4 regions of the Phytobacter palmae genome follow, and region 3 is predicted to be linked to each of the others. Evidence: predicted binding sites of a transcription regulator. Region 3 holds the regulator's gene; each other region holds the start of a gene.
What was found. Region 3 encodes CRP, which controls carbon source genes, mostly activating them, when cyclic AMP is high. Its sites were predicted from a motif close to ATGTGANNNNNNTCACAT; they were not measured.
Positions count from the first base shown of each region.

Region 1 (5,280 bases), on a different contig from region 3:
TGCCAATAATGTTTGGATGTTCCGCCAACACGCGAACGGTTTGCGGTTCAAGAGTATTCCCGGTGCGGGCAGGTATGTTATAGAGAAATACCGGTACGCTGAGTGCATCAGCAATCGCGGTATAATGGGTAATTAATTCGTTTTGTTTTAAGGGAACAAAATAAGGTGTGATCACAGAAACCGCGTCGACGCCCAGTTTTTCAATTTGTTTACCCAGGCGGATGGTTTCGCGGGTAGAGATCTCACCAATATGTGCCACCACGCTGGCGCGACCAGCCACTTCATCAACACAGGTTGCTGTTACTGCAATTTTTTCTTGCTCGTTCAGAACGAAAAACTCACCATTAGTGCCACCACAAAAAATACCGTTGCCTGCATCCAACTGGCGATTAATTTGATGGCGTAACGCGGCCGCATTAAGTGCCCCTTCATTATCGAAGGGGGTAACGATTGCGGTCAAAACCCCTGCAATTCTCGTGCTCATTTTGTTCTCCTTCACTCTTAATTTATTTGAAACAATGTCTGGTAAATCGCTTGCACGGCGGCGTGATCAACAGTGCAAGGGGCATTATTCATCAAGCGCTTAACATTCAGGGCGGCATCGGCCAACGACGGGATATCCGCGCGCGGTACCCCAAGCGACTCCAGGTTATCCGGCAGGTTGAGGCGTTTTACCAGCGCGGCAAAGTAATCCACCAGCGCGTGAGATTTATCCTCATCGCTGAGCGTGGTATCAGCGCCCGGAACCAGATCCCAGACCTGTGCAAATTTTTCGACGGCATACGGGCGCACCACTTTCATGCAGGGGGCCAGCAGAATGGCATTGGCGACACCGTGCGGCAGGTGGTATGTGCCACCCAACGGGTAGGAGAGTGCGTGCACCAGATGGGTTCCCGCATGCGTGATCGCCGCCCCACCGTAATAAGAGGCCCATAACATTTCGAGGCGCGCGGTCAGATTATGTGGCTCACTGACGGCGGTTTCGATGTTGTGCAGAAGTTTACGCAGACCAGTCAGGGCGACGTTATCGCTCACCGGGTTGGCGATCGTGGCGGTAAAGCATTCGATCAGATGGCACAGGGCATCAATACCGGTCGAAGAGGCAATATGTGCAGGCATGCTGGTGGTCAGTTCCGGCAGCAGGGCGACATAATCCGGCAGCAACACCGGGGAGATGATGCCCACTTTGGTGCTCTGTTCCGGGATAGCCAGAATTGCATTCGGTGTGGCTTCGGAGCCGGTCCCGGCGGTGGCCGGAATCAGTAAAGAAGGCACGCGTGCGGTCGGTTTTTCCCCGGACAGCAGGGCGTCCAGACCCGGTGAGAGCGGATGACAGAGTACCGATAACAGTTTGGTGACGTCGAGAACGCTGCCGCCGCCGATACCCACAACCAGGTCAAATGTCGCGTCTGGCGTGTCGGCGAGAATACCGGAGACATCATGCTGGCTGGGTTCTGGCGGTACGTTGTCAATAACTTGCACCAGTCGGCCTTCTTCCTGCAATAACCTCAGAATTTGCTGCGTCGCGGCAAGCTTGATGACGTTGCCATCACTGACCAGTAAGAGTTTCTTTTTACCCGTAAGCAAAGGCGCGATAGCGGGAATCGCCCCTGCGCCGCTTATAAGGGTGCTGTTTATTGTTACCACAACCTTCTCCTGTCTCTCTTTGTGGTGATTGAACTCAATCATTGTTTTTCCAATCACGGTCACTGTATGGCATGAATTTATAATTTATTCGCAAATTAAATAAGTTGATCTTGCTCACATATAATCAATTATGATTGAATATAATCATATCCAGAACGTAACGACGCGGAGTAGGGATGAACAAACAAAGCGCGGTCCAACAAATGGTGATTCTGGCCGATGACTTCACAGGTGCGAACGATGCGGGCGTAAGCTTTGCGCAGGCAGGAATGCACGTAGAAGTGGCGCTGGAAGCGACATATCAAAGTGATGCACAGGTGCTCATTTATAACAGTGACAGCCGGGCGCTGACGGCTGAGGCGGCGTATGAGAAAGTCGCCGCGCTGACTAAAAGCGTACTGCGTCACTCTTCACCGGCATGGCTGGTGAAAAAGATAGATTCCACGCTGCGCGGTAATCCGGGGGCGGAAGTTATGGCCATGCAGCAGGTCACGGGCGCGAAGAGGGTGATTATCGCCCCGGCGTTTCCGGCGGCAGGGCGCATTACCCGCGAGGGGAAATGCCTGGTAAACGGTGTGCTGCTTACCGACACCGAGTTTGCCAGCGATCCGAAAACACCGATCACGCGTGCGGATGTAGTGGCGCTCTTTAGCGGGCATACCCAGAACATTACGCCATCGCAGTTGCCCGTCGCGCTCATGAGTGGCAGCGCGGAAGCTCCAACGCTGCTGGTGGTTGATGCGCAAACAGACGCCGATCTGGATGAGATCGTTACTCATGCTATGCAGGCGAGTGAAAGGCCGCTGCTGGTCGGTTCCGCCGGGTTATGCGATGCCCTGTCACGCCGTCTGGCGCCGCAAAAACAGTCGGTGGTACTGGCGGTTGTCGGATCAATGAGTGAAATCGCTCAAAAACAGGTGAGCATCGCCGCGCAGCATCCACGCTGCGAACCGATTTTTATTGATATCAATGATGTTTTTCAGCCATCTGCCACCGATTATCGCGCAGCGATCGTCGCCGCACTTAACGATGGCCGTCATTGCCTGGTTCATACCTGCCCGGATGAACAGGCGCGCCATCAGGTGATAGCGCTGTGCGAGCGTTGGGGGATAAGTCGCTCTGAGTGCGGTGAGAGGATTTGTGATTATTTAGGCGCAATTACCCGGGATGTGCTGCAACACAGCACGCCTGACGGCCTCTATCTTTCGGGTGGGGATGTGGCGATAGCGGTCGCAAGGGCGCTCGGGGCAAAAGGGTTTCAGATTCATGGGCGCGCCGCAGGCTGTGTGCCCTGGGGATATTTTTCAGGTTGCGAATGGCAACGACCAGTGATGACCAAAGCGGGTGGTTTTGGTGACGAAACCACGTTGCGCAAGGTTTTGCATTTTATTGAGGAGAAGTCGAGTGACTAATATTATTGCCGTAACGATGGGCGATCCTGCGGGGATAGGCCCGGAAATTATTATTAAATCGCTGGTCGAAGGAGAACTGTCCGGGGCACCGGTTGTGGTTGTCGGCTGTGCCCAAACGTTTAACCGTATCCTGGCGCTGCATATCACACCACATGCGGAGCTGCGCATTATCAACAAGGTCAGCGACGCCTATTTCGCCCCCGGCGTGATTAACGTGCTGGATGAGCCGCTGGCGGATCCGCAGGCGCTGGAACCCGGCAAAGTACAAGCCCAGGCGGGCGATCTGGCCTATCGCTGCGTGCGTCGTGCAACCGAACTGGCGATGTCCGGCGCAGTAAAAGCCATTGCTACCGCACCGCTGAATAAAGAAGCGCTGCACTCAGGTGGTCACCACTATCCAGGGCATACCGAGCTGCTGGCGAAACTGACCAATATTAATGACTACGCGATGGTGCTCTATACTGAGAAGCTCAAAGTGATTCATGTCACCACCCATATCGCGCTGCGTAAATTTCTTGATACCCTGAATCAGGATCGTATCAAGACGGTTATTCGAGTGGCAGATATTTTCCTCAAACGCGTTGGCTTCGCAAATCCGCGTATCGCGGTTGCCGGGGTGAACCCGCATGCCGGAGAAAATGGTCTGTTTGGCGATGAAGAGATCACTACCGTCGGTCCAGCGGTGGAGGCGATGAAAGCCGAAGGGCTGAATGTATTCGGCCCATGCCCGCCGGACACGGTCTTTATGCAATGTAATGAAGGAATGTATGACATGGTGGTGGCGATGTATCACGATCAGGGGCATATTCCATTAAAATTGCTGGGTTTTTACGATGGGGTTAATATCACAGCTGGTTTGCCCTTTATCCGTACTTCTGCGGATCATGGCACCGCCTTTGATATCGCCTGGACCGGAAAAGCGAAACCGGAAAGCATGGCGGTTTCCATCCAGTTAGCTATGCAAATCATACGGGAATAATATGAAGGGATATAACCGGTTAGAACAGATTATGGATTATCTGAAAGGACATAATCTGGTAACGGTAGATCAATTGGTGACCATAACCAATGCGTCTCCTGCCACCATTCGCCGCGATTTGATCAAACTCGATCAGGAAGGGGTGATAAGCCGTTCACACGGCGGCGTTACCCTTAACCGGTTTATCCCCTCGCAGCCGACGACGCTTGAGAAAATGCAGCGTAACCTGTCGGAAAAACATGCCATCGCTTGTGCCGCCGCGTCACTGGTGAAGGCGGGTGATGCGATTGTACTTGATGCTGGCACCACTATGCTTGAACTTGCTCGCCAGCTGACGCACCTGCCGCTGCGGGTAATCACCAGCGATTTGCACATCGCGCTGTTTCTCTCTGAGTTTAAGCAAATCGAAGTGACCATCATTGGCGGGCGAATTGATGATACCAGCCAGTCGTGCATCGGCGATCACGGTCGCAAGCTATTGCAGGGGATTTGGCCGGATCTGGCCTTCGTTAGCTGTAACGGTTGGGATCTGGAAAAAGGCATCACTTCGCCAACCGAAGAGAAAGCGGCGCTGAAACGAGCATTGATTGATAATGCGCAGCGCCGGATATTGCTGGCCGATAGCAGTAAATACGGGGCATGGTCGCTGTTTAATGTAGCCCGTCTCGATTCACTGACGGATATTGTTACCGACAGCCATCTGGGGGACGATATTCGCCAGAAACTTGCCGTATTGCCAGCCCGGTTAACCATTGCCAGCTAGTGGCCACCCAGTTGATGGCTCCTGGATAAACAGACGGCGGGCTCGTTGCCACACCGTCTGTTTATTTTCAGCTCATCCGCATGGTGTCAGTATCAATCAATAACGCCACTTTCAGCATTTTTCCTGCTATCAATAACCGGAATTCCTTTCTCATCAACAAAAGTGTATTCGTTGTTATCTTCACTGGTCATAAAAATCCCTTAATACGTTTCACGGACCTGGATAAATCTAATAGTGATGTTATCAAACCTTCTTTTGTACGACTTGTGAGATGAGGTTGGGTATGAAAATCAAGGTTATCTGTCATTAATTTGTCTTTCGGAAAAATAAAAAGCTGACCGGGAGAGATAAAAATGCCTGCACAGGCGCAGGCATTTTTTTTAAGCGGCGTATTACGGCAGGCGAGAGATATTCTCCTTAATCACCGAAACGGAATGGTTGAATTTTGCCACTTCGTCCGCTTCCAGCTGTAATTCAAT
Region 1 is NZ_JBCIVJ010000007.1:156,383-161,662, reverse strand. It holds gene AAIG39_RS11075 (dihydrodipicolinate synthase family protein) at 1-484, opposite strand, end outside; gene AAIG39_RS11070 (iron-containing alcohol dehydrogenase) at 502-1,647, opposite strand; gene dtnK (D-threonate kinase) at 1,824-3,059, shown strand; gene AAIG39_RS11060 (D-threonate 4-phosphate dehydrogenase) at 3,052-4,038, shown strand; gene AAIG39_RS11055 (DeoR/GlpR family DNA-binding transcription regulator) at 4,040-4,801, shown strand; gene AAIG39_RS11050 (L-lactate dehydrogenase) at 5,194-5,280, opposite strand, start outside.
Region 1: a site for CRP is predicted at 1,750-1,767, ahead of AAIG39_RS11070 (iron-containing alcohol dehydrogenase). Genes of this name have one in related genera too.

Region 2 (5,280 bases), on a different contig from region 3:
ATTATCAACGGCGCTAAAAAATTCGCCCACTCCAAAGGCCAACTCAATGACACCCTTACCTCCGTCGCGGAAAGTTTCCTGCGCGACAACGGGCACGCTGTAAAAAGCGTACGTACCGACGGAGATTATGATGTTAAAGAAGAAGTGCAGAATTTTCTCTGGGCCGATGTGGTTATCTGGCAGATGCCCGGCTGGTGGATGGGCGCCCCCTGGACTGTGAAAAAATACATGGACGATGTGTTTACCGAAGGCCACGGCTCGCTGTACGCCAGTGACGGCCGTACCCGTTCTGATGGCGCGAAAAAGTACGGTTCCGGTGGTCTGATTCAGGGTAAAAAATATATGCTTTCTCTGACCTGGAACGCCCCGCTTGATGCATTTACCGATGAAGAGCAGTTCTTCCATGGCGTCGGCGTTGACGGTGTTTATCTGCCGTTCCATAAAGCGAATCAGTTCCTCGGGATGGAAGCCCTGCCGAGCTTTATCGCGAATGACGTGATCAAAATGCCAGATGTGCCGCGTTATATTGAGGAATATCGCAAGCATCTTGCGGAGATTTTTGCTTAACTGTGAAGCTGGACTTAGAAGGAGTTAACCATGTTGACAGTGATTGCTGAAATTCGTACCCGTCCTGGCCAGCACCATCGCCAGGCGGTCCTTGATCAATTCGCAAAAATTATCCCGACCGTGTTGCAGGAAGAGGGGTGCCATGGCTATGCGCCGTGGGTTGACCATGCCGCAGGCGTCAGTTTCCAGACGAGCGCACCGGACTCCATCATCATGGTGGAAAACTGGGAAAGCGTGGCGCACTTAGAAGCACATCTGCAAACGCCACATATGAAAGCCTGGAGCGAAGCCGTGAAAGGCGATGTTCTGGAAACGCATATCCGCATTCTGGAACAAGGGGTTTAATCCCCTCATGTACCCCGAACTTGTCTCGGGGTTTCCCGGATGTGGCGTAAACGCCATGTCCGGGCTACACAAGAGACAGGCCAGACGCCTTTACAATATCGCAAAAGCCACGTGCCCCGCCTTGCAATTACCCATGTCAAACGAAAGGTTAGAGATTTTCATTTCACAGGGGTAAATCACGATGACGGTATTACACATGCAGCATCGGAGCCAGTTTACCATCCGCAGACGTTGGTCTCTTCGTCTGATTCATAGCCACGCACGATATTAATCAGATCCTTGACCGCATCCGCTGCTACGGTGGCATCCTGCAACTCGGCCAGCGCAGAGAAATCTTTATCCACTGACACGCCGTTATTGTTATTGGTCACCGTCAGAATAAAACCCTGCTCGCTTGCGCTCTTGTCCGCCAATGTTTCAACCAGCTCTGCTACCGCCGTGACGGCGATATCCGGCACATAAAGCGCCATCGGTTTCAGATACACTTTCTCTGCGGTTGTTTTGCTGCCGCGGTTTGTGACGGCCAGAGAATAGCCTTTGTTTTCCGTTGTCATGACATCCACCTCACCCTTCAATCAGTACGTTGGGATCGACCCAAAAATCGACGTTGAATACCGTATCGTCTGATAGCGCTTCAATGCGATGCCACTTTTCTGCCGGAAATACGCCAAACTGACCGGCTTCGATGGTCAGCGTTTCCACCGGCAGCGGGCTGGTTTCGTCGGCATAGCCGTAATAGCGAATCGCCCCCTGCATAACACACAAGCGTGGATTTACCCCCTGTCGCGTCCCGGCATCCAGATGGCGTTGCCATATAGAGGCGGGCGCAGTCTCTTTAGTCCATAACGGTGTTGATCGCACGTGCACATAATGTGTCGGTATAACAATACGTTGCATGTTTCATCCTTAATAAAGTGAATGTCGGTTGAAACGATATATTGCAAATAAAATACACCTTTAAGGAGAGAATAAAAGCGTTGAAGCGGCGTTGTACAACATGAGGGGTAGAGAGGGGGTAGACCGGGAAGAAGAGAGTTAAAGGGGTATTAAAAAGCGCATCCGGGCCATCCGGTTGCGCCGTAACACGCCTTATCCAGGCGCCCCTGATTTCAGTATCACAGGGTTCTGGCGATGGGGTATCGCCAGTTTCAGAACATTACGCAGACTGTTTTTGTAACGCTTCCCACAGGCCCACCAGGTAAGTGACACCCAGTGCGCGATCGTATAATCCATAGCCCGGGCGCCCGGTCTCCCCCCAGATAAAGCGACCATGATCCGGGCGAATATAACCATCGAAACCATTGTCATGCAGCGCTTTCATCACATTGTACATATCCAGAGATCCGTACTGCGATGGATGTGCGCACTCATAAAAATCTTTATCTTTTATAAGCTTAATATTACGCACATGGGCAAAATGAATACGCTTGCGACGGGTAAATTCAGCCAGAATTTCGTAGACATTGTTTTCAGGGTCTTCTGCAATTGACCCCGTGCAAAGAGTGATGCCATTGGCTTCTGAATTCACGGCGTTGCAGAGCCAATCCAGATCCTGACGATTTTTGACCACGCGCGGCAGGCCGAAAATAGAGTACGGCGGATCGTCCGGATGAATAGCCATTTTGACGCCAACATCTTCACAAACCGGAATCACTGCCTTAAGAAAATAAACTAAATTTTCACGCAGTTTTTCGTCATCGACCTCTTTATAACTGGCAAATAATTTCTGTACCTGCGCCAGTCGTTCCGGTTCCCAGCCAGGCAGCGCAAAGCCGTTTGAATGACTGAGCACTTCACTGACCACCTCTTCCAGGCTTTTATCAATATCCTTCTTCTCAAATGCCATGGTCAGGGAGCCGTCTGGCAGAACATAGTTCATGTCAGTCTTCATCCAGTCAAAAACAGGCATGAAGTTGTAGCAAATGACTTTCACGCCATACCGCGCCAGATGTCGAATGGTTTGCTGGTAATTGGCTATGTAACGATCGCGGCTCGGCAGACCAATTTTAATGTCGTCATGAATATTAACGCTTTCGATAACCTCCATTTTCAGCCCGGCAGCACTGGCCTGGCCGACCAGCGCTTCAATCTTATCTTCGGGCCAGATTTCGCCTACCGGGACGTCGTACAACGCGCCGACTACACCTTCGACGCCCGGAACCTGGCGAATATACTCCAGAGAAACCTTGTCCTCTTTTGGCCCAAACCACCGCATTGTCATCTGCATAAAACAACCTCAACCCGAATGAATAAAAATATCTACCATACTAGTAGATGATGAGTGGTACAGTAAAACGACGAGCTTCAATAATCAATAGATTTTGTAAATCAATAAGCGAGGTTAAATAGATTAAGTAGTATGTTAAGCATCCGTTAATAACTAACCCGTAAACGCGATTAAAACACCATTTCAAAATTTGACCATCTTCACATAATTAAAAACTAATCTAGTATGGTAGTAGACTGAATGTTTTTTAGGTATACCGTAAATACAGCTCAGTTAATGCATCTCAAGAATTCCCTCAGGTAAAAATTTCAGGAGCAAGTCGGTCATGACGTTGATTAACGACGATTTTATGATTAACAGTCGCGCAGGAAAAATGCTATATACGCGCTATGCTAAGAAACAACCGATACTGGATTATCATTGTCACCTTGAAGCGAAGGATATTTTCGAAAACACCCCCTTTCGCGATATCACCCATCTCTGGCTTGAAGGCGACCATTACAAATGGCGAGCTATGCGCGCCAATGGCATTAAGGAAAAATATATTACAGGCAATGCTTCTGCTGAGGAAAAATTTGAGGCCTGGGCTAAAACAGTTGAATCCAGCTTTGGCAACCCATTATATCACTGGACGCACCTTGAATTAGCTCACTATTTTGATATTCACACTCCGCTAAGCCATAGCAACTGGCGCGAAGTAATGAATGAATGTAACAACAAATTGAAAACCAGTGATTTTACTCCGCGCAAACTTATTACGCGGTCGAATGTTGAGATTATTTGCACGACAGATAAACCTCTTGATGATCTGAAATATCACCAACTTCTTAAAAATGAGAAAGGATTCACAACGCGCGTTCTGCCGACATTTCGCCCTGATGAATTATTCGAAGCGGATCCCATCCGCTTTAGCCAATTTATTGATCAGCTCAGTGAAATAAGCTCAGTCACTGTTACGCATTTTTCATCGTTCATTGCTGCCATTGCCGGGCGTATCGATTTCTTTCATGAAGTTGGCTGCCGCATTTCCGACCATGGTCCGTTGGAAGTGAGCTATCAGCGCGTCAACGATGATCAGGCAGAGGCGCTTTTTGCAGCCCGTATGGCGCAACAGGCGCTTTCTCCTGAGGGGATGCAGGCATGGAACAGCATTATGCTGGTGAAACTTGCCGCCCTCTATAAGCAAAAAGAGTGGGCGATGCAGATTCATTTCGGTGCTATCCGCAATAACAATATGCCGCAATATCACGCCATTGGCATTAATAGCGGTTTTGATTCAATTGCCGACCAACAAAATCTGGCTGCTAATTTAAATGCCCTGCTCAACGCAATGGTGGAAAATGACGGCTTGCCTAAAACCATTATCTACAACTTAAATGCTGGCTACAACGATATTGTAGCATCCGCATTGGCTAATTTTCAGAGTGGCGAAGAAGGGATTAAATCACCCATGCAATTCGGTTCTGGATGGTGGTTTAACGATACCCAGCGAGGCATGCTCAATCAATTAACGACATTATCCGATCTAGGATTGCTTGCTAATTTCATTGGCATGCTTACTGATTCCCGTAGTTTTGTTTCTTATACCCGCCATGATTATTTCAGACGTATTCTTTGCAATCTTATAGGCGGTTGGGTGGACCGGGGCGAAGTACCAGAGGATATGGATATTTTATCCAGTATGGTCAAAGGGATTTGCGCTGATAACGCCCGTTCTTATTTCAATTTCTGATTTTACTATCGAGATAAAACATGAAAAACTCAGAAAGAAAAATCACCATCCCTGTCAGTATCGGTTATGGCCTTACCGATATCATGGGGGGTGGCGCATTTACCGTCATTGGCGCATGGCTATTATTTTATTACACAACTTTTGTTGGTCTCTCACCATTACAAGCGGCTTCCATCGTGGCAATAGCGCGAATTGTCGATGCAATAATCAGCTTGTTCATGGGATCATTCACCGACCATTTTTATAAAAATACACTTGGTAAGAAATTTGGCCGTCGCCGGTTTTTCCTGTTGATTGGTTCACCGTTGATGCTGGTTTATGCCCTTCTTTGGCTTAATGGCATGAACTATTGGTTCTATCTCAGCGTTTATCTCGCCTTTGAAATTATCGCTGCCATGGTGCTTATTCC
Region 2 is NZ_JBCIVJ010000017.1:50,115-55,394, forward strand. It holds gene AAIG39_RS19165 (NAD(P)H-dependent oxidoreductase) at 1-567, shown strand, start outside; gene AAIG39_RS19170 (putative quinol monooxygenase) at 598-912, shown strand; gene AAIG39_RS19175 (DUF1869 domain-containing protein) at 1,128-1,466, opposite strand; gene AAIG39_RS19180 (TehB family protein) at 1,477-1,809, opposite strand; gene uxuA (mannonate dehydratase) at 2,069-3,139, opposite strand; gene uxaC (glucuronate isomerase) at 3,465-4,871, shown strand; partial or broken gene AAIG39_RS19195 (MFS transporter) at 4,892-5,280, shown strand, end outside.
Region 2: a site for CRP is predicted at 3,328-3,345, ahead of uxuA (mannonate dehydratase). Genes of this name have one in related genera too.

Region 3 (5,280 bases):
CAGCCGCTGTTGACAGCGCTGCAGGGCAATTTCGCATGATTGCAGGTATCGCTGTGCCAGTTCCGGGGTGAGCATGGTATGTTCCCGCGCCAGCGTCGTCATTGCATTAATATGTTCGACAATAAACTGGCTGTGCGTGACCCACAGCTTCATTTCTGCCAGATAACGCGTATCAAAGCCAGGCTCCTGCATGGCCTGATTGAGCGAGTTAAACAGCGCATTGTGTGCCTGGTTTACCCGCATGCGCTGCCAGGCCAACGGAGTAACCTGCGGATCATCGCTCAGGATCAGCCGAATGGCATCCTGGTAAGTTTCCAGCGCGTCGTGGGCATTTTTTCGCAGCAGCCCGCTCTGCCATTGAGGCCATAGCCAAACCATGCCGCCAAAAGCGATCAGGCAGCCGATCAACGTGTCGATAAGACGGGCAACAATAAACTGGTCACCATTGAGTGTGAGTAACTGGAGCGTGTATACCGCGGTAAGGGTAAAGCCCACCATCGCCCAGCCGTAGCTTTTGCGGATAATCAGATAACTCACCAGCGTCACGATCAGCATCGCGGTCAGCGTGAAGCCTTCCGGTACGTGGTAGTGCAGCGTCGCGCCGGCAATGATCAATCCGGCCATGGTGCCTGCCGCCCGGTGCAGAATGCGTACGCGCGTTGCGCCATAACCGTTTTGCGTAACAAACATCACCGTCATCATTATCCAGTAGGGTTTTGGAAGATGCAGCGCACTGCCCATCAGGCTGGCAATACTGAGCATGACGCTAATTCGTGCCGAATTACGTAAGGCTGAGGATTTGAACGACAGATAGCTTTTGAGTGCCGGGAGCAGGGGCAAGCGACGCTGCTTCTCTTCCATCAGGTCTCGCACATACAGTGGACGCTGGGTACGCAGAACTCGGGCTATCTGGCTGAAATGCCAGGCGCAAAAATGGCCGACCGGATTATCCGGGTGCTGGCGGGCAATTTTCTCGAGTGCGCCAATCTGTTTATCCATATTGAAGCGTTTGGGATAGCGGTGATAAAGAATATCATCGGCGATCACACGTAACCGCGCGGCCACGGTTTGCGCATTCCAGCGGATAACCTCTTCGGCATGGCTGCGTTCAACCAGCTCCTGTACTTCCTGCGGTTGGTGCAGACTAACGGCAATATGTTCCTGTAAGTCGAGAGCTACCTGGAAAACGCGGCGTAACCGCTTGTAGTCGTTGTTATTATTCGCCGCCAGCATATGCAGCTGTTGGTAACACTGGCTGATCATATCCACCGCTTTTTGCTGGCGCGCCAGTAGTGGCGGAAGGGCTTTTTCGGGATCGACATGCTGCGTCAGCAAACTGTATTTTGCTTCGCAATAGTCCGCCAGCTGGCGATACAGCAGACTCAATGATTCACGTAGCGGTTGCTCCCGCCACAGCCAGAACCAGAAGGCGTTAAACGCGCCGTACCACAGTGTCCCCAGACCATAAATCAGTAACGGTTCCCAGATGGGCATGCTACCGGCGAGGCTGAGCGTAAAGATGGCGGCAATGATCGAGGCGGGGAGCAGGCGCCCGTGCAATGCGCTGATTTCTGCCGTGACGCCGAGGACCAGCGTTAATCCGGTCAGGATCAGCGGTAGCGGAACATTTTGCGTCAGTAATAACTGTACCGTGAGGCTACTGCCAGCGAAGAGAGTGCCGCCGATGAAGACACGTTTGAAGAAACGTTTATGCAGCGTATCCAGACCGGCAATATTGCAGCAGGCAGGAACAAGGGAAAACAACAAACCGAGATCGAGACGGCCCGCGATGAGACCCACGGTCACAGGGAGGCATAACACCAGCGTTTGTCGCAGTGCATAGTTGATTTCGGGGTGATAAATCAGCCTGCGCCACATGGAAAAGAGAGACAAAAACGGCGCATCGTTAAGGGCGACGCGCCGCTTGAGAATTAACGTGTACCGTACACGACGATGGTTTTACCGTGCGCGGAGATCAGGTTTTGATCTTCCAGCATTTTCAGGATACGACCGACAGTTTCGCGGGAGCAGCCAACGATCTGACCAATTTCCTGACGGGTAATTTTAATTTGCATACCGTCCGGGTGGGTCATTGCATCCGGCTGTTTCGCCAGATTCAGCAGCGTCTGTGCGATACGGCCTGTCACATCAAGGAAGGCGAGGTTGCCGACTTTTTCTGAGGTGACCTGCAGACGACGCGCCATCTGAGAAGACAAACGCATCAGGATATCCGGGTTCACCTGAATTAATTGACGGAATTTTTTATAGGAGATTTCGGCCACTTCACAAGCGGTTTTGGCGCGTACCCATGCACTGCGCTCCTGACCCTCTTCGAACAGACCCAGTTCACCGATAAAATCTCCCTGGTTAAGGTAAGAGAGGATCATCTCTTTACCTTCTTCATCCTTGATTAGCACAGCCACTGAGCCTTTGACGATGTAATACAACGTTTCCGCTTTTTCACCCTGGTGAATCAGCGTGCTCTTCGATGGGTACTTATGAATGTGGCAATGAGACAAGAACCATTCGAGAGTCGGGTCTGTTTGCGGTTTGCCAAGCACCATGCGCGGTTATCCTCTGTTATAAGCTGGCTCCAGACGCTGGATTCACATATCGCGTCCGGGGTTGCAATCTATCTTCCCCATACCTGGGAAGTGGACCGTCAGACATGCCTGCGGCCTGTAATATGTGATGTCCTCTGCATACATACATAACATCAATGTATCACTGTAGCATCCCGATTGTTTTAGCATAGCTTTTGTCGCCTGTCTCCTGGTGTCTCGCTTCAGCTTGACGCAGGTCGCCTTCCGTTGCGAGTTTTCTTATGTACGCGTAATCTGTAAAGAAAACTGTAACTCCGGAGTGAATTAAAAATGCAAGCTCGAGTGAAATGGGTAGAAGGTTTAACGTTCCTTGGCGAGTCTGCGTCCGGGCACCAGATCCTGATGGATGGTAACTCAGGCGACAAAGCCCCAAGCCCGATGGAAATGGTGCTGATGGCAGCAGGAGGATGCAGCGCTATCGATGTTGTATCTATTCTGCAAAAAGGCCGCCACGATGTGAAAGATTGCGAAGTGAAGCTGACCTCAGAGCGTCGTGAAGAGGCTCCGCGTCTGTTTACGCATATCAACTTGCACTTCATCGTGACCGGCAAGGAGCTGAAAGAGGCGGCGGTATCGCGTGCGGTGGATCTCTCTGCCGAGAAATATTGCTCCGTCGCGTTAATGCTGGAGAAGGCGGTGAAAATCACGCATTCGTATGAAGTGATTGAGGCCTGAGAACCGCTTTCAAAGGCTAAGCAGGTAAGTCGGATAAGCGTAGCGCATTCGACCTTTTCCCCGGTGGCGCTACGCTTTCCGGGGCTACACCTGGCGGGGGAAGATATTGTGTCCGCCGCAAGGCTACTGAATTTTCTTCCCTTCCATCAACCGCTGTACCAGCGGGGTCATGATGAGCTCCATCGCCAGTCCCATTTTCCCACCCGGCACCACAAGCGTATTCATGTGCGAAATGAACGAACCCTGCAGCATCGCCAGCAGCCAGGGATAGTCGATCCCTTCAAGGTTACGGAAATGAATGACGACCAGACTTTCATCCAGCGAGGGGATGACCTTCGCCGCGAACGGATTGGAAGTATCAACGGTCGGCACGCGCTGGAAGTTAATATGGGTTCGGGAGAACTGGGGGGTAATGAAGTTAATGTAGTCTTCCATCGAGCGTACCACCGAGTCCATCACCGCTTCACGGGAATGTCCACGCTCACCGGTATCACGCACCAGCTTTTGAATCCATTCAAGGTTAACTATCGGAACCACGCCCACCAGCAGATCGACATGGCAGGCGACATCATGCTGTGGCGTTACCACGCCGCCGTGTAACCCTTCATAAAACAGTACATCTGTTGGCTCTGGTAAGGGCTGCCAGGGGGTGAACGTGCCGGGAACCTGATTCCAGGGAACGGCTTCATCGTAGGTATGCAGATATTTTCGTGCCTGACCTTTGCCGGTTTGTCCGTATTCGATAAATGTCTGTTCCAGCAGGCCGAAATCATTCGCCTCCGGGCCAAAGTAGCTGATATGTCGACCTAAATCCCGGGCCTTACGGATTACCATGTCCATCTCCGGGCGGGTATAGCGATGAAAGCTGTCACCCTCGACCTCGGCGGCATGCAAATTCAGTTGAGCAAAGATTTTGCGAAACGCGAGGCTGGTGGTAGTGGTTCCCGCACCGCTGGAACCTGTTACGGCAATAACCGGATGTTTAGCGGACATAGCAGCTCCCTGAGTAAACCATTGTTGTAGACGAAGCCAGCCGCCCGGGCGTTACTCGCGAAACTGCGAGCGCGGCATAATATTGACGGTTTCGTGCAGTTCTGACCACACCAGCACAGCTTCGCCGTTTTTCAATTGCCGTCTTACATCGGCGACCTTTTGTTCGAGTGAGCGCTCATGTTCACCATAATCGGTGCCTTCACGCAAGACAAAGCTTTCAATCAGGTTGTCGAGTGTCTCAGGCGCCAGATCCTGCCAGGGAATAATCATTCAGATTTCCAGATAAGTTTGCAGCCAGTCGGGGATGCGCTTTTCCAGCCACATTTCCGGGTGTAGTAACGTGCCGCCCACAAACCCCACGTGACCACCATGTTCGGTGAGTTGATATTCTACTGACGGCGGCAGCGTCTGCGTATCGGGTATCACATTTTGATCCATAAAGGGGTCGTCTTTCGCATGGATGATCAGCGTCGGTTTGCTGATTTTATTCAGCAACGGCATGGCACTGCACTGGCGGTAATAGTCAATCGCATCGGCAAAGCCATGGATGCGCGCCGTGATCGCATCATCAAAATCGCGCAGACGACGCAGACGTTTCAGCTGTCGTAAATCAATGGGTAATGAGCCGGGATAGGCTTTTAATTTTCGTGACGCGTTGGCTTTCAGCAGGTTGAGCAAATAGTGTTGATATACCCGCGAAAAGCCGGTTTCGATATGGGCGCTGCATGCTTCCAGCACAAAGGGGGCAGAGACAATCACTGCGGCATCCAGGGGGACGCGATTTTCCTCTTTTGCCAGCAGACAGGCCAGCATATTGCCGCCCAGCGAATAGCCCACCGCAGCGGTGGGCACCTGGCCAAACTCCCGCTGCAACCAGTGCAAAAACCAGGTACCGTCTTCGGTTTCGCCAGAGTGGTAAATACGGTTAAGGCGATTAGGTTCACCGCTACAGCCACGAAAATGCATCACCACGCCCAGCCAGCCGCGCGCTTTTGCCGCTTCTATCAGG
Region 3 is NZ_JBCIVJ010000002.1:24,006-29,285, reverse strand. It holds gene AAIG39_RS02845 (YccS/YhfK family putative transporter) at 1-1,878, opposite strand, end outside; gene crp (cAMP-activated global transcriptional regulator CRP) at 1,932-2,564, opposite strand; gene AAIG39_RS02835 (OsmC family protein) at 2,874-3,278, shown strand; gene AAIG39_RS02830 (phosphoribulokinase) at 3,402-4,271, opposite strand; gene AAIG39_RS02825 (YheU family protein) at 4,323-4,541, opposite strand; gene AAIG39_RS02820 (hydrolase) at 4,542-5,280, opposite strand, start outside.

Region 4 (5,280 bases), on a different contig from region 3:
TCTCAGCCCGACACCCGTCGGGCTTTTTTTGTTCCCTTCACTCACAGGTTTTAGCTCACGTTTTCGACCAGCTTGTTTCATAGCAGCTACACTTGTTCATCTTTTAGGCATCAAAACTTGATGCATATCAATTTTGGTATGACCAATGCACCGTTCATGTTATTCTCACTGACATAATTTGGTTTTCGTGATGTAACTTGTTGTTAATTAAGAGTTATGTTTATAACTTTTAATTAACAATTGGTTAATAATTTTGAGGGGGTCACGTTGACTACACCATTGAAGAAAATTGTGATTGTTGGCGGTGGTGCCGGCGGGCTTGAACTGGCGACACAGTTGGGTAAAAAATTGGGCCGCGGTAAGAAAGCAAAGGTTACGCTGGTGGATCGCAACCATAGCCACCTGTGGAAACCGTTGCTGCACGAAGTGGCAACAGGATCGCTGGATGAAGGCGTCGATGCGCTGAGCTACCTGGCGCATGCCCGGAATCACCATTTCCAGTTCCAGTTGGGCTCCGTGGTTGATATCAATCGTGAAGCGAAGACTATTACCCTGGCGGAGTTGCGTGACGAGAAAGGTGAACTGCTGGTTCCTGAACGTAAGCTGGCGTACGACACACTGGTGATGGCGTTAGGCAGTACGTCAAATGACTTCAATACCCCAGGCGTAAAAGAGCACTGCATTTTCCTCGATAATCCGCATCAGGCGCGCCGTTTCCACCAGGAGATGCTGAACCTGTTCCTGAAATACTCTGCCAGCCTGGGGGCGAACGGCAAAGTGAACATCGCTATCGTTGGCGGTGGGGCTACGGGTGTAGAGCTGTCCGCCGAGCTACATAACGCGGTGAAACAGCTACACAGTTACGGTTATAAAGGGCTGACCAATGAAGCGCTGAACGTCACTCTGGTGGAAGCAGGCGAACGCATTCTGCCCGCACTGCCGCCACGTATTTCCGGGGCAGCGCACAATGAACTGACCAAAATGGGTGTGCGCGTTCTGACTCAGACGATGGTTACCAGCGCCGATGAAGGCGGTCTTCATACCAAAGAAGGTGAATACATTAAAGCCGATCTGATGGTCTGGGCGGCGGGTATTAAAGCGCCGGACTTTATGAAAGAGATTGGCGGTCTGGAAACGAACCGTATCAACCAGCTGGTGGTTGAGCCGACCCTGCAAACTACACGTGATGCGGATATTTATGCCATTGGCGACTGCGCCTCATGTGCTCGTCCTGAGGGGGGCTTTGTGCCACCGCGCGCTCAGGCTGCACACCAGATGGCCACCCTCGCGCTGCATAACATCCTTGCGCAGATGAAAGGTAAACCAACGAAGCCCTATGTCTATAAAGATCATGGTTCGCTGGTCTCACTCTCCAACTTCTCCACCGTGGGTAGCCTGATGGGTAACCTGATGCGCGGATCAATGATGATTGAAGGGCGTATTGCGCGCTTTGTTTATATCTCACTGTATCGTATGCACCAGATTGCGCTGCATGGTTACTTCAAGACGGGACTAATGATGTTGGTCGGCAGTATTAACCGTGTGATTCGCCCGCGCCTGAAGCTGCACTAAGAGGGCCCGCTGCTCTCCTGTGTCACATTTCAGGAGAGCAGTACATCATTCTGTCATATCGCCAGTATATGCTCGGATAACTCCGAATCATGTCATTCCCCTGCCTTATTTCACTTTTTTTCCGCTCATTCCGATTGGCTTAGTATCCTCCCAAGTTGCAAAATTGTTACGAATAGCAAACCAGGGAGGAAATCCTGTGAATAAGTCAATGTTAGCGGGTATCGGTATTGGCGTGGCCGCTGCTCTGGGTGTCGCAGCGGTTGCAAGTATGAATGTCTTCAATCGCGGGCCGCAGTATGCGCAGGTGGTTTCCGCCACGCCAATCAAAGAATCCATTAAAACACCGCGTCAGGAGTGTCGTAATGTCACGCTGACGCATCGCCGTCCGGTTCAGGATGAAAATCGCCTGACCGGTTCAGTACTGGGTGCTGTTGCTGGTGGGGTGATCGGTCATCAGTTCGGCGGTGGTCGTGGTCGCGATGTTGCTACGGTCGTCGGCGCGCTGGGCGGTGGCTACGCCGGTAATCAGGTCCAGGGCGAAATGCAGGCAAGAGACACTTACACCACGACTGAGCAACGTTGTAAAACGGTGTATGACAAATCGGAAAAAATGCTGGGGTATGACGTCACCTATAAAATTGGCGACCAGCAAGGGAAAATCCGCATGGATAAAGATCCTGGCACCCAGATCCCACTGGATGACAACGGTCAGCTTATTTTGAATAACAAAGCCTAAAATAGCAGTACTGTACCCATTGGCTCCTCAATTGCTCAGGCTGAGGAGCCTTTTTTACAGGCGATTTGGGGGATTCAGATAAGATCTTGTTGCCGATAGAGCAGAAAGCCGGTAATGACAACCGAGATAAAAGCGAATAACACAGAACCACCACATACAACCCAGAGTCCAAATAACAATGTAATTACTATTAGCACTTTAAGTAATGGTAATAGCAAAATCATCTCCATTTTCCTTCTGAATGTGAATAGTCAGCAAAAGTGGCCAAATTCCATAGATACAATAATGTTGTGCAGGGGAGAGCAAACTGTTCGCTTTGTCGTCATCCTGACGTTTATCGTTCTTTTTCGACTAATGGTTAGCAGCGAAATAATTACTGTTTAATCTTAGCAAAGCGGCAAAAATGGCATGATGTTTTCACCTATTAATATAATAGGTGAAAACGATAATTATTGCTAATGGAGACGAATCAGGAGGTGGTCAGTTGTGGCCACAAACGTAATGTCGTTGCGGAAATTTGCAGTAATTTCTCACGGCTTGCCCCTTCCCGGGCGCTGATAGACATCCCCTGCAAAATACAGCTTAAAAACTGCGCCAGTTCCTGAACATTTGCATGAGAGGGAATTTCCCCTCGCTGCTGACGTTGTAACAAAAATTTGAGCAACATCTGTTCCTGCTGCGCATGGCGTGACTTAATGGTCTCCGCAATCGCCTGCGACGATGCGGCCAGCGTCGCGGAAGTATTAATCAGAAAACAGCCAGCCGGAGTATCTGTGCTGGTAAAGCAGTTTGTCACCGCCGTGAAGTAATCTGTTAATGCCTGCGCCAGCGGTTTATCGTCGCATAACAGCTGGGCTTCATGTTTTGCTGCAAAAAGCGAGATATAGCGATCCAGCACTGCGCGGAACAGGCCTTCTTTATTCGTAAATTCCGCATACAGCGTAGGGGCTTTCGCGCCCGTTGCCTCTACGAGATCTGATAATGACGTGGCTTCGTAGCCATGTTGCCAGAATAATGCCATGGCCTTATCAAGCGCCACTTCCCTGTCGAACACTTTCGGTCGGCCACGGCTTTTTTTCATACTAGTGACTTCACTGGTCATAGTGCCGTTCAACCTTTGTTGGTTTGTTGAACAATCATTATAAAAATAAATGCTGTCAGACGCCAGAGGCAAAATAGCACAAATTAATAAATTATATCTATATGATAAATATGAGTTTATTAATTTAATTAACGTTCGTTATTAAAATGTGTTGACGCGTGACCCAGATCACACTTATCATTTGTCTATCGATCGTTAAGTTAATACTTACGACGCTTCTTTCATCTGCTACAGGATCAAAATCATGAAAAACGTTAAAACTCTGTTTGCCGCTGCCGTACTGAGCTCACTCTCTTTTGCAAGCTTCGCTGCTGTTGAAGTCCAGTCTGCTCCGGCAGGTCAGCAGCAAGTCGGTATCATTGGTACTTCTGCAGGTGCCAACCTCTCTTCCGTTGAAGATCAACTGGCTCAAAAAGCTGATGAGATGGGCGCAAAATCTTTCCGCATTACCTCTGTGACCGGTTCTGATATCCTGCACGGCACCGCAGTGCTGTACAAATAAGTAAGCCACTGAATTAACCCTCATAAAAAAGGCCTCGCAACTGCGAGGCCTTTTTATTACCCGGGAATTAAAGGTTTTGTTGCAGCACACCGCCGTGGAGGGTGACATCGACCGGCATGCCGGAACGCACTTCCATCGCACGTTCAAACACATCGCTTGCGCTTTGCGTTGAGTCTTTGAAGGCCTGCATAGTGGCATCAAGCATAATCGGTAGTGTCTTCGGGTCGTCGTCAATGGATTTTGACAGCGGTTGATGAACTTCTACAAGTCGTGTGCCGTCGGGTTCAACCGAGGCTTTTATCGGCGTATTGATAATATTCACGCGCGTACCGGGGGTGATAACCCTGAACAAGGTGGCAATGTCGTTATCACGCAGGCGAATACAGCCAGAGCTCACACGCATACCAATGCCAAAATCGGCGTTAGTTCCATGAATCAGATAGACGCCACCGTAGGCGGCAAGACGGATGGCATGGTGGCCCATCGGGTTCTCCGGCCCGGCAGGAACAACCGCCGGTAAATCTATCCCCTGAGCTTTATAACGCGCGCGAATATTTGCAGTTGGCGTCCAGGTAGGATTAGCCCGTTTATCGGAAACGGTCGTTACCATCGTAGGCGTCAATGTATCGCCACCCAGTTGTCCTATTCCGATAGGGTAGACGGTTACTTCGTTTTTTCCCGGCGGGTAATAATAGAGACGCAGTTCGGCCAGATTGATGACAATACCTTCTCGCGGCACGTCGGGTAACAGGGTTTGCAGCGGGATCGTCAGCACATTTCCTGCGCGCGGAACATAAGGGTCGACGCCGGGATTCGCCTGCAACAGAGCCAGGAAACCGACATTGTATTTCCTGGCAATCGCCTCCAGCGAGCCGCCATCATTTTCCACTACGTGATAACGGTTTTCACCCACCAATCGGCTACCATCGGGTGGTAAAGGCCAGGTATTTGCGCTCGCCGGCAAGACTAGCGTGGCGGTGAGGAAAATCGCCCAGAGGACAAAACGGGAGTGATTAAGCATTACTATAATCCATGTAAATAATAAGGTTATTTTGTCAGGTATCGATCATGGAATTATGGCGGGAGGGAATGTCGGGAAGTCCTGGAAGAGTGCAAAATGTTTGTAAATATTTCACGAAAATAAACGGGCCAGCGCAGGTAACTGGCCCGCAGAGCATTATGCGATCGCGTTTTCTTCCAGCTGTTTCATGAAGTTGCGCACCCAATCCATGCGGGTTTTACGCTCCGTCAACTCCTGGAAGAATTTGAGGCGTGTCGGGCCATCGAGGCGGAAATGTTTCGGCTGTTTTTGCAACAGGCCGATAAGCCATGCGGGATTCACATGGTTTTTTTCATTGAACTCAATCG
Region 4 is NZ_JBCIVJ010000036.1:9,651-14,930, reverse strand. It holds gene AAIG39_RS24200 (NAD(P)/FAD-dependent oxidoreductase) at 268-1,572, shown strand; gene AAIG39_RS24195 (glycine zipper 2TM domain-containing protein) at 1,769-2,308, shown strand; gene AAIG39_RS24190 (TetR/AcrR family transcriptional regulator) at 2,778-3,410, opposite strand; gene bhsA (multiple stress resistance protein BhsA) at 3,655-3,912, shown strand; gene ldtC (L,D-transpeptidase LdtC) at 3,980-4,933, opposite strand; gene mfd (transcription-repair coupling factor) at 5,090-5,280, opposite strand, start outside.
Region 4: a site for CRP is predicted at 3,567-3,584, ahead of bhsA (multiple stress resistance protein BhsA). Genes of this name have one in related genera too.